Regions from separate parts of the Sphingobacterium sp. 18053 genome, predicted to be linked through region 2. Evidence: riboswitches for the same ligand, from Rfam matches in the RefSeq annotation. Region 2 holds a riboswitch; each other region holds the start of a gene.
What was found. Region 2 has a riboswitch for thiamine pyrophosphate ahead of thiM (hydroxyethylthiazole kinase). Riboswitches for the same ligand answer to the same signal wherever they lie in the genome.
Positions count from the first base shown of each region.

Region 1: linked by a shared signal. The riboswitch ahead of GVK91_RS22810 (TonB-dependent receptor) and the one ahead of thiM (hydroxyethylthiazole kinase) in region 2 are both predicted to bind thiamine pyrophosphate.
Region 3: linked by a shared signal. The riboswitch ahead of thiS (sulfur carrier protein ThiS) and the one ahead of thiM (hydroxyethylthiazole kinase) in region 2 are both predicted to bind thiamine pyrophosphate.

Region 1 is NZ_CACSJW010000010.1:184,157-187,919, forward strand. It holds gene GVK91_RS22795 (lipopolysaccharide biosynthesis protein) at 1-74, opposite strand, end outside; gene GVK91_RS22800 (acylphosphatase) at 119-400, opposite strand; gene GVK91_RS22805 (amidohydrolase family protein) at 519-1,694, opposite strand; TPP riboswitch at 1,923-2,048, shown strand; gene GVK91_RS22810 (TonB-dependent receptor) at 2,103-3,763, shown strand, end outside.
Region 2 is NZ_CACSJW010000003.1:51,645-55,407, forward strand. It holds gene GVK91_RS07325 (hypothetical protein) at 1-515, shown strand, start outside; gene GVK91_RS07330 (VanW family protein) at 640-1,482, shown strand; TPP riboswitch at 1,546-1,638, shown strand; gene thiM (hydroxyethylthiazole kinase) at 1,721-2,524, shown strand; gene thiE (thiamine phosphate synthase) at 2,514-3,146, shown strand; gene thiD (bifunctional hydroxymethylpyrimidine kinase/phosphomethylpyrimidine kinase) at 3,143-3,763, shown strand, end outside.
Region 3 is NZ_CACSJW010000008.1:22,475-26,237, reverse strand. It holds gene GVK91_RS18695 (thiamine phosphate synthase) at 1-136, opposite strand, end outside; gene thiC (phosphomethylpyrimidine synthase ThiC) at 133-1,947, opposite strand; gene thiS (sulfur carrier protein ThiS) at 1,994-2,200, opposite strand; TPP riboswitch at 2,260-2,355, opposite strand; gene GVK91_RS18680 (alpha-L-rhamnosidase) at 2,516-3,763, shown strand, end outside.

The DNA of each region.
Region 1 (3,763 bases), on a different contig from region 2:
TATTTGAGGACATACAATGGCGTCATGACGAAATACAGCATACGGGCTATAATCGTACTCAGGCCATAAATCATGGTCTGTCCGGCGAATTTTTTAAGTACTGACAAGGCGAAACGGCTTAAGATTGAACTCTTTTAACTACTTCAAAATTGGAAAAGCCCTTCATTTCGCCTTCCTTTACCTCAACACTTTCAACGATTGCACCCTCGGGTCCTTCTTGGCAGAACTCCAACAGTGAATCTAGTGCAAAATCGTCGCCCTCGCCCTCTATATAGACAGAACCATCTTTTAAATTGACAACAAAGCCTCTAACACCGACTTGATCTGCAACCGCCTTGGTTGTCAATCTAAAAAAGACCCCCTGTACTTTACCTCTTATTGAAATATTCAAATGTTTCATCTGTAACTTATTTTTTCTTCCATCGGTCAGATGGAACTTACCATGACTATAGTTTCGTTATTATAGTCATGGACGGTTCAATAAGAGCAAAAGTACAGAAGTTTTGGGGAATTAAATACTACGCTAAACGTTTTACCTTAACATCTTCATTTAGGCGCATGTGTTCCATACCTTGCAACAACACAATCCCAGGTTTTTTACCCACTTCAAGTGAGCCAAATTCATTCTCAATGTTCAACGCGATAGCACCATTGATTGTAGCCCATTGAATAGTCTGCAAGAAATCCAGATCCTCAAAGTGCGCATGCAATACCTTTAGCTCCTCCAAAATGGACAATGTATCGTTTGAAGCTAAACTGTCCGTTCCGATTACCAAACGCTGTCCGGCATTCATAAAATTCTGAACCTTTGGTAATGTTCCCTCAATATAAAGGTTGGCTTTTGGACAGAGACACCACATCACATCACGATCCATACGCTCTACAAAATCCAAATCTTTAAGAGAGGTATAGGTGTTATGAACCAACAATAATTTATTTGGATAAGGCAAATAAGGAAGATAAGACTGAATCGAATTTCTTGCCTGCGCCTTAATCGCATCAGCATTTTTTCCTATACTTTTATAAAAGTCCAAGAACTCACCCATTTTATAACGGAACAGTTTATTCTCCTCTTCACTTTCTTGATTGTGAATACTGATAATATTTGTTTCCGGAACCATCTTCTTGAATTTCTTAAAAAGGACCTTCGAACAAGAATAGGGAGCGTGCGGAGTAATGGATACATGCCCATTCCTAAACTCTTGGGTCAACGATTTAGCCTCCTTTAACTTAAAGTCAGCTTCTTCAGGTTCAATTCCGAGCACCTCCACAAATGTGTGATATAATATCTGTGAATCTTCCTTCAATTTTGAAGAATTATCAGTGTTGGCGTGATCTCCGACTGCGACAATACCATTTTCGTACATATCTCGATCGGCTTTGGCCATAGCGTCATCTATTTTTTTCATCGATGCCGACCGCGTTGTCATCACCTTACTGAGAAAGCTCGGAAGCCCCGTACCTTTAGGAACAATACCTTTCATATGCGACAATTCAATGTGGCAATGTGCATTGATAAAACCTGGAATTATCACTCCTTCATATCTCTCAACCTTCGTTTTATCTGAAGGTGTAAATGAAGTTGGGTCATAGATACCTTGAATTACCCCCTCCTCATCTACCGAAACAATACCGTCTTTTATTGGCATTGAAGTAATCGGCAGAATATAATTAGCGCTTAAATATTTTAACATTTTATCTCCTCACTATCAATTTAGTAACTAAAATTTTTTGACCTGTATGAATACATACCTCTAGTAGAAAAATTCATGCCAAGGTACCTAAAAAGAACAATAAATACCAAAAACAACAATTTGCACAAATTTTTAACCAAAAAGAAATAATACCGCAAATCCACTCTTTTCCATTTGTCATAAATTACTTCTTTATACTTCATTTCAATTTTAAATTTATATATTCGCAGCATCGAATAGGGGTGCCTTGTTTTGTCAGGAACACAAATAAAGGCTGAGATTATACCCAACAGATTAAATTCTGTACACCTGATCCAGATAATGCTGGCGTAGGGAGAGGTTAGTTAAATAGTGCGGTCATAGTAACCCCTTGCTATGATTTGTTTAACTCAAACAAAATACATTACCATGATCAAATTTTTGATTTGTAGCTCCTTAGCTACTATTTCAAGCCAAATTGCCATTGCGCAACAAAATCTGACAATTAAAGCTGTAGACAATACTAATCAGACCCCCTTACAGTATGTTTCCATATCCATAGATGGACAAGCATCCTTCGCTGGCCAATCGGACAAAAATGGACTGATTAAACTATATCGTATCAATACAGGTAAGCACCAGATCCAGGTATCTTCTCTTGGATATAAAACATGGAGCCAAAATGTGGATGTTAAAGACAATTTGGAGCTTACGGTAGCGTTAGAACCTAGTACAATTCAAATGGAAGAGGTACTTGTTCAATCTACCCGTGCCAAAAGAAATGCTCCTACAACCTTTAAAAACATCTCCAAAGAAGAAATAACGCGTAATAACCTCGGCCAGGATATTCCATTCCTTTTAAATCAGACTCCATCCGTGCAGGTCAATTCCGATGCCGGTGCAGGTATAGGTTATACCGGAATGACAATCAGGGGATCGGATAATCAACGAATCAACGTAACATTAAATGGAATCCCTTTAAATGATGCGGAGAGCATGGGTTCATTTTTTGTAAACCTTCCCGACTTTGCCTCTTCTACCGAGAGCATCCAAGTTCAGCGTGGTATTGGGACTTCGACGAATGGTGCCGGATCATTTGGAGCCTCATTAAATATTCAGTCCAATACGTTAGTCGAAACCCCTTACGCAGAGCTCAACAATTCATTTGGCTCCTACAATACCTGGAAAAATACAGTCAAGGTAGGTACCGGGCTAATTAACGACAAATTTGCCTTCAATGCCAGATTATCTCGAATCAGTAGCGATGGTTATATCGAAAGAGGTAGTTCAGACTTACAATCTTTTTATGTGGACGGAGGTTATTATGGCAAGAAACATATTTTAAAAGGAATTGTATTCTGGGGAAAAGAAAAGACATATCAAGCCTGGAATGGCGTTCCCGAACCATTGATTACTGGCGATCGATCACGCATGGATGACTATGCAGATAATGCACTCGAAATCTCGGGCGCAGAGAAGGATCGTTTCATGAACGCCGGCCGGGATTATAATCTATATACGTATCAAAATCAAACAGATAATTATACGCAGAAACATCATCAACTTCATTATACCAATATCCTGAACGACAAATTGACGCTCAATACAGCCCTACACTATACAAGAGGTTATGGTTACTATGAAGAAATGAGACCCGGAGATAAACTAAGTAAATACGGTTTGCCTAACGTCATCATTGGTAAAGATACCATACAAAAAACAGATCTCGTCCGCAGGAGATGGCTTGATAATTATTTTTATGGCATGACCTATGCCCTAAATTACAGACCGAATGATCAGCTTGAAATTACTTGGGGTGGAGCTTATAATCAATACAAAGGAAAACATTATGGCCAGGTGATTTGGGCACAATATGCATCAACAGGTTTTCTTGACGATAAATATTACTTCGGGAAATCACAAAAAAATGATTTCAGTAATTTCTTAAAGGTCGATTATAAACTAGATAAGTGGATATTAATGGCCGATATTCAATATCGGAATGTAGATTACCACATGTATGGTGATGATGATAAGGTGAAAAATTATAATTATCATCCTAAGTTTAATTTCTTAAACCCTAAAGCTGG
Region 2 (3,763 bases):
TTATCGACTCCATACAGTACCTTCAAAATAGTAAGTGGAGCAGCAGTACAATTTACCGGTATCTCCCAAATGCCATTGTTTCCTACGATCCTACATTTGAATCGGCGATGATTTATCACTTGAACAATAAACTCCAGGTTATAAAAAATGAATCCATTCATTTTGTATATCAACGGAGAGACTGGACCATTTACAGTTATGATCAACAGAATCGAATTACTGAAGAGATTTCGGGCAGAAATGATCAAAGAGAAAGTCGCGTCCGCTATCAGTATGATAGTCCGGAAACAAGTGACTACTCACTACGCCAAACCTTCGATCAAAGCGATCGACTGACAGCCGAAATCAAGCGATCGTACCGAGCCAACGAAACGATTGATGAGTTTTATTATGAGGGTGTATTACAACAAAAATCTATTGTAAAAGATCTCGGAAACTGTACCTACGAAAGCTTGATATATAACAAGGAGGGAAAGTTAACAGCAAAATACATACAGGCAAAGAAAACCAACTAAACGAACAGAAAAACTGCACTAAGCTCAGACAATAAGATTCTTGATTTTGATAAAAAATATTCGACGAAACACGGTAAAAAACACATTTCTGCACTAATTTTGATAGCGATACATAAACGTCAAATTGAGAAAAAGAAAACTGATCAGTCAACACCATCCCATACTCTATTTTATTGCAGTATGGGCGAGAAGAGTGCAGCGCAAAGCCGTTTGGCTATTTGATAATAAGAAATACAGCACAGCTAAATCAGCTGAAAAACTTCCCTTTCGTATTAAAAAGCATCAGTCTGTCTTATTAAAAAAATTGGGCGAAAATAATATGCAACTGCAGATTAACAAAGTTACCAACCTGAAAATTGCAGCAGCACAGATTAATAGCATTCTGATCAGACCGAAGGAAACCTTTTCATTTTGTAAACTCGTTGGACTACCCACTGTAAAAAAAGGATATCTGCCCGGCATGGAGTTATCCTTTGGTGAAGCAAGAGCGGGTATTGGCGGTGGAATCTGTCAAATATCCAACCTCATCCATTGGCTTGTTATCCATAGTCCACTCACCGTCAATGAACGTTATCACCACTCTTTTGACCCTTTTCCTGACGATGGCCGTGTTTTGCCATTCGGTAGTGGAGCTACCGTCTTTTATAACTATCGTGATTATCAATTCACCAACAACACGCCTTACACCTTTCAAATAAATCTCTGGTTCACAGACAAATGTTTAGAAGGTGAATTGAGGATCGATCAAGAACTGGATTTTGCGTATCATGTCTTTGAAAAAGAACATCAATTTCTTAAAATAGACAATCAGTTCTTTCGTAAAAATGAGATTTGGCGCGAGAAGTTTTTAAAGTTTCAGGGTGGAAAAGTTTTAGAGACAGAGCTCTTGACCAAAAATTTTGCCCGCGTCACCTATGTTCCTACTGCGTATATTGAAATTAGTGCCGATCAAAATACGGCCGATTAATTCAACAAGCTAAGTGATCGAAAAATGACTGATATGAAAAGTCCTCTTTTTTGTTTAAGTTTGGTCTGGCTTTGGGGGTATTCTGTATAGAATTGAGATAGTCCCTTTGAACCTGATTCGGTTTATACCGGCGTAGGGAAAAGCAAAAATCCACTGTACAGCATACTCCTTTACTGCACAGGCTATCGCTCTTCTTCCCTCCAAGGCCACAAAGTACATCTTAGCATATGTAAAAAGAATGGAAGATTCAATTATCAATTTATTAGAGCAGCTGAGGGTTGAAAAACCCCTTGTACACAACATCACAAACCTAGTCGTGATGAACAATACTGCCAACGCACTTTTAGCCTTAGGAGCGTCCCCTGTGATGGTACACAGTCCATTAGAAGTACGCGAGGTTGTCGATATTGCACAAGCTCTTGTCATTAATATCGGCACCTTGAGTGAAGAAACAGCCGAAGCTATGCTGGTTGCTACCGAACATGCCAATACCATTGGACGGCCATGGGTACTTGATCCTGTTGGTGCTGGAATATCAGCATTCCGCAATGATTTATTATCCAATCTACTGGATCTTAAACCAACAGTTATTCGTGGAAATGCATCAGAAATCATGACGCTGTACAACTTCAACCAACCGAACACAAAAGGAGTCGACAGCACGACAGCAAGTAAAGATGCCCTCCGATTTGGCCAATTATTACAAGAACAAACCGGCTCCATTATCTGTATTTCTGGAGAAGTAGACTATATCCTTTCACAGCAATACCGGGTTGAAGTTTTTAATGGCAACCCTCTAATGACACAGGTAACAGGACTTGGCTGTAGCGCTACTGCACTTATTGGCGCATTTTTAGGTGTTACAGACCAATATTTTGAAGCAGCTGTTGCCGGTGTGTCCATTTTGAGCTTGGCGGGAGAACTCGCTGCCCAAACAGCAGCTGGCCCGGGTACCCTGCAATTGAATCTCTATGATGAACTCTATCAGCTCAATGCAGAACGTCTAAAATCAAAGCTCAAGATCAAACGCTATGCGCATTAATCCGCTTTTCCCCTACCCTCTATATTTGGTGATTTCTGAGCGAGACTGTTATCCTCAAAATTGGCTCAGTGTCGCCGAAGAGGCCATTATTGGTGGAGTCGATCTTATACAACTGCGCGAAAAAGCTGACGATCCGGCTACATTTTTGGATAAAGCCTTGCGCTTGAAAAAACTGACCGATCATTATGGTATTCCGCTCGTGATCAATGATGTTGTAGCAATCGCTGCCCAAATCGAGGCATGGGGAGTACATGTGGGTCAAAATGATTTCCAGCCGCTCGCTATTCGTGAAAAATATGGCGATAAATTAACTATTGGCTGGTCAATAGAAGACATGCAACAACTGGAAAGTCAACAAATGTACGCCGTTGACCACCTTGGTGTAAGTCCCATTTTTTCAACGAAAACAAAGGTGGATACGGTTACTGAATGGGGAATTGCGGGTTTAAAACAACTTCGGAGTAGGACGGAAAAACCATTGATCGCAATCGGAAGGATGAACTTACAAACTGTAGAAGAGACCTGGAATGCAGGTGCAGACTCCATTGCAGTCGTTTCGGCCATATGCCAAAGTCAAGATCCCAGAGCTGCCAGTGCACAACTAAAAGAACTATTAAAATGACAAAAGATAAAAAATACCGCGTCCCCACTGTACTCAGCATTGCAGGTTTCGACGGTAGTGGTGGTGCAGGTATACAAGCAGACACCAAAACGATATCTGCATTAGGATGTTATGCCATGAATGTCTTAACTGCCCTACCCGTACAGAATACACAAGGTGTAAGAAATATTTATGAAATTCCTACGAACGCTGTCCGAGACCAATTAGATGCTATTTTTGACGACATCTATCCCGATGCAATCAAAATAGGGATGGTACACAACATTGAACTTGTGGAGCTTATTAGCAGCTATTTAAAAGAATATAAGGGACCTATTGTTTTTGATCCAGTCATGGTATCGACCAGCGGGCACAAGCTCATTCACGATGATACAATTCAGGCCTGCATAGAACTTCTTTTTCCTTTAGCAACGCTGATTACACCAAATTTAGATGAGGTAAGTGTTTTAGTAGACGAAGTTATTGACAATGTCGAGAAAATGGAAAAAGCGGGAAATAGCTTGTTGGCCAAGGGGTGTCAATCCGTACTGATTAAAGGCGGGCATCTCCAAAGCCAAGAGTTAACATCCCTGTTGTTCCAGCAGAAGAATCCAATAATTGAATTCAAATCACAAAAA
Region 3 (3,763 bases), on a different contig from region 2:
CCACATATTTGGACATTTGTAGGTCTGTAAAATGATACTTGCGCAAGTGCAGGATATCGAGTCCTTCTTTGAACAAAGCGTCTATAATCCCTTTTTCGGAAGGGATCGTTTCTGCTGCTGTCAAAGCGATGATCATGAATAAATCTCTTTTCCTTGCGCGATGAATTCCTGCGATTTTTCCAGCATCCCTTGTGCGGCACTATCTCTGATTTCCTGCGTAATTTTCATCGAGCAAAATTTGGGACCGCACATGGAGCAGAAGTGAGCCACTTTGGCCGCATCTGCCGGCAATGTTTCGTCATGATATTCCCGTGCTGTATCTGGATCCAGGGAAAGGTTGAATTGATCTTCCCATCTAAATTCAAATCTCGCTTTACTCAAGGCATTATCACGGTATTGTGCACCTGGATGTCCTTTGGCCAAATCGGCCGCATGGGCAGCTAGTTTATAGGTGATTACACCGTCTTTAACGTCTTTTTTATTTGGTAAGCCCAGATGTTCTTTGGGCGTCACATAGCAAAGCATCGCACATCCATACCAACCGATCATCGCAGCTCCAATGGCTGATGTGATATGGTCATAACCTGGAGCAATATCAGTTGTTAAGGGACCCAAGGTATAAAATGGAGCTTCGTCACAACAGGCCAATTGCTTGTCCATATTCTCTTTGATCAATTGCATAGGAACATGGCCCGGACCTTCGATCATCACCTGAACATCGTGTTTCCAGGCGACCTTGGTGAGTTCGCCCAGTGTTTCGAGCTCAGCAAATTGAGCCGCATCGTTGGCGTCCGCAATGGCACCTGGACGGAGACCATCGCCAAGTGAAAAAGCAACATCATATCGCTTCATGATCTCACAGATCTCCTCAAAATGAGTATAAAGAAAGTTCTCTTTGTGGTGGAAAAGACACCATTTGGCCATGATAGACCCTCCTCTGGAAACAATTCCCGTTACTCGAGATGCTGTGAGATGGATATAACGAAGCAGTACGCCGGCGTGTATGGTAAAGTACGAAACACCCTGTTCGGCCTGTTCAATCAGGGTATCTTTGAATATTTCCCAGGTAAGGTCCTCGGCCACTCCCTTCACTTTTTCGAGCGCCTGATAGATTGGTACTGTACCGATTGGAACGGGCGAGTTACGGATAATCCATTCGCGGGTTTCGTGAATATTTTTGCCAGTGGATAGGTCCATGATTGTATCGGCTCCCCACCGACAGGCCCATACCGCTTTCTCAACTTCTTCCTCTATACTTGAACTTACAGCGCTATTGCCAATATTGGCATTAATTTTAACAAGAAAGTTGCGCCCGATAATCATGGGTTCACTTTCAGGGTGATTGATATTATTAGGGATGATCGCTCTTCCGGCAGCGATTTCCTCACGGACAAATTCTGGTGTAATAGCTTTATCATGTGTTCTAGCACCAAAGTTTTGCCCTTTATGCTGATGATCCATTCCGGGGGTACTGGCCGTGAGCTGCTCCATACGTTGGTTTTCACGGATAGCAACGTACTCCATTTCTGGGGTAATAATGCCTTGCTTTGCATAATGTAATTGGGTGACATTCCTGCCGGCAGAGGCTACTTTTGGTTTATGACCATAGGCAAATCGGAGTTCATCCAACGTTGGATCAGAAAGGCGTTTTTGTCCATATTCAGAGCTGATGCCAGGCAGCTGTATGACATCCTGACGATCCAATATCCACTGATCGCGAAGGCGAGGGAGGCCTTTCCGGATATCGATATGGACGGTGTCATCCGTATAAGGTCCAGAAGTATCATAGATTGTTACCGGCGGATTAATTTCTACCTCTCCATTCGTTAATTTGGTTGGACTCAAGGAGATTTGACGCATAGCGACTTGAATAGGAAATAGTTTTCCGGATACAAAAATTTTCTTTGCATTTGGAAAGGGGGATTGCGTAATTGTTTCAGCTGTCATTTTTTTCTGTATTGGGTGAATTACTCGGTTGATTTTTTGGGAATGGCTATCCGCCCTGAGATGCGGTAATTAAGATAATCTGATCGTAAGGTTTAAGTGTTGTCGTAGCCCAGTCCTTTTTGGGGATGACTTTGTTGTTGATGGCTACAGCCACACCCTGAGTTTTGCCAGATAATTCCAAAAGCAACAAGCCTTCAAGTGAAGTAAGTGGGGGGTCGAAAAATCGAATCTGATGGTTTATTGTAAGTTCCATTCCTTAATTTTTTTGGTAAAACTTTAGGAATGGCTACACAAAGGCACAGCAATGCACCTTGTAGACAGCTCACTTTTCCCTACGCCAGTATGATCCGGATCAGGTTCTAAGGGTAAAATCTCAGCCTGCACGAGCAGACACCCCTAAAGTTGCGACTAAGATAAGGTTATTTTTATGAAAGTTGCAAGAAATTTATTTTGCAGACTTAGACATATTGTGCAGGAAAGTACAGGTCAGTATGTGGGAAATATTTGATATATTAGTTTTTTGAATCAGCTAAAACAATTTAACAACCACCAAGAATAGTATCTTTTAATGCGTAGGATTTTATTGACAACACTGTTGTGTATCGCTAGCAACACTTATGCCCAACCTAAAAACAACTGCAGCGCCGTGCAGTTGACATGCGAACATTTGGTCAATCCATTGGGTATTGATGCAATTCACCCGAGACTTAGCTGGCGACTTGAGGACCAACGTAAAGGTGCGGTACAACAAGCTTATCAGATCCTTTTAGGGCAAGATTCGCTGGCACTGCTGAAAGAGACAAAAGATAGCTGGGATAGTGGCAAACAGCTCAGTTCTTCCATGTTAGTGCCCTATACCGGCACACAGTTAAAGCCACAGACTAAGTACTTCTGGAGGGTTAAAGTATGGGATAAGGATGGTGTATCAACACGTTCTGAAATAGCATCTTTCGAAACAGGAATGATGGGAATGGACCTTTGGAAAGGAAAATGGATCAGCGACAATAAGGATATTCATGCGCGGGAAACGCCTTATTTTAGAACAGAATTTAAGGCAAATAAGCAGGTAAAATCTGCCCGCGCGTATATTGCCGCAGCAGGATTATATGAACTTTCCATTAATGGCCAGCGCGTTGGCGACCATCGTCTGGATCCAATGTATACTCGATTTGACCGACGCACATTGTATGTCGTGACGGACGTAACCCAGCAGCTTCAAAAAGGAGAGAACGCCATTGGCGTTGTTTTGGGGAATGGCTGGTATAATCATCAACCACTGGCCGTTTGGAACTTTGATAAAGCACCATGGCGGGCCCGGCCAACATTCTGTTTAGAACTGAAAATCGTTTATATCGATGGAACGACGGAAACCATTGTTTCGGATAAGCAGTGGAAGACAGCTTCGGGACCAATCACTTATAATAATATTTACACTGGTGAGCATTACGATGCAAGACTGGAAATACCTAACTGGGATAAACCAAAATACGATGATTCGGCCTGGCAGGCTGTTCAGTATAGAAATGCGCCATCTGCATATATCGTTTCCCAACAGATGGTACCGATTCGGCTCGTGAAGTCCTATAAGCCAAAATCAGTGACAAAGATAGACCAACGTACCTATGTGTTCGATATGGGGCAGAATATGGCCGGGATTACAAAAGTTAAAGTGAAAGGAGCTGCGGGTACTATGCTGCGTATCAAGCATGGTGAGCGGTTGTTGGCGGATGGGCATCTTGATCAGTCCAATATTGATGTTTATTATCGGGGCGATAAGGAAAAGGAGCCCTTTCAAACTGATATATTGACCTTAAGT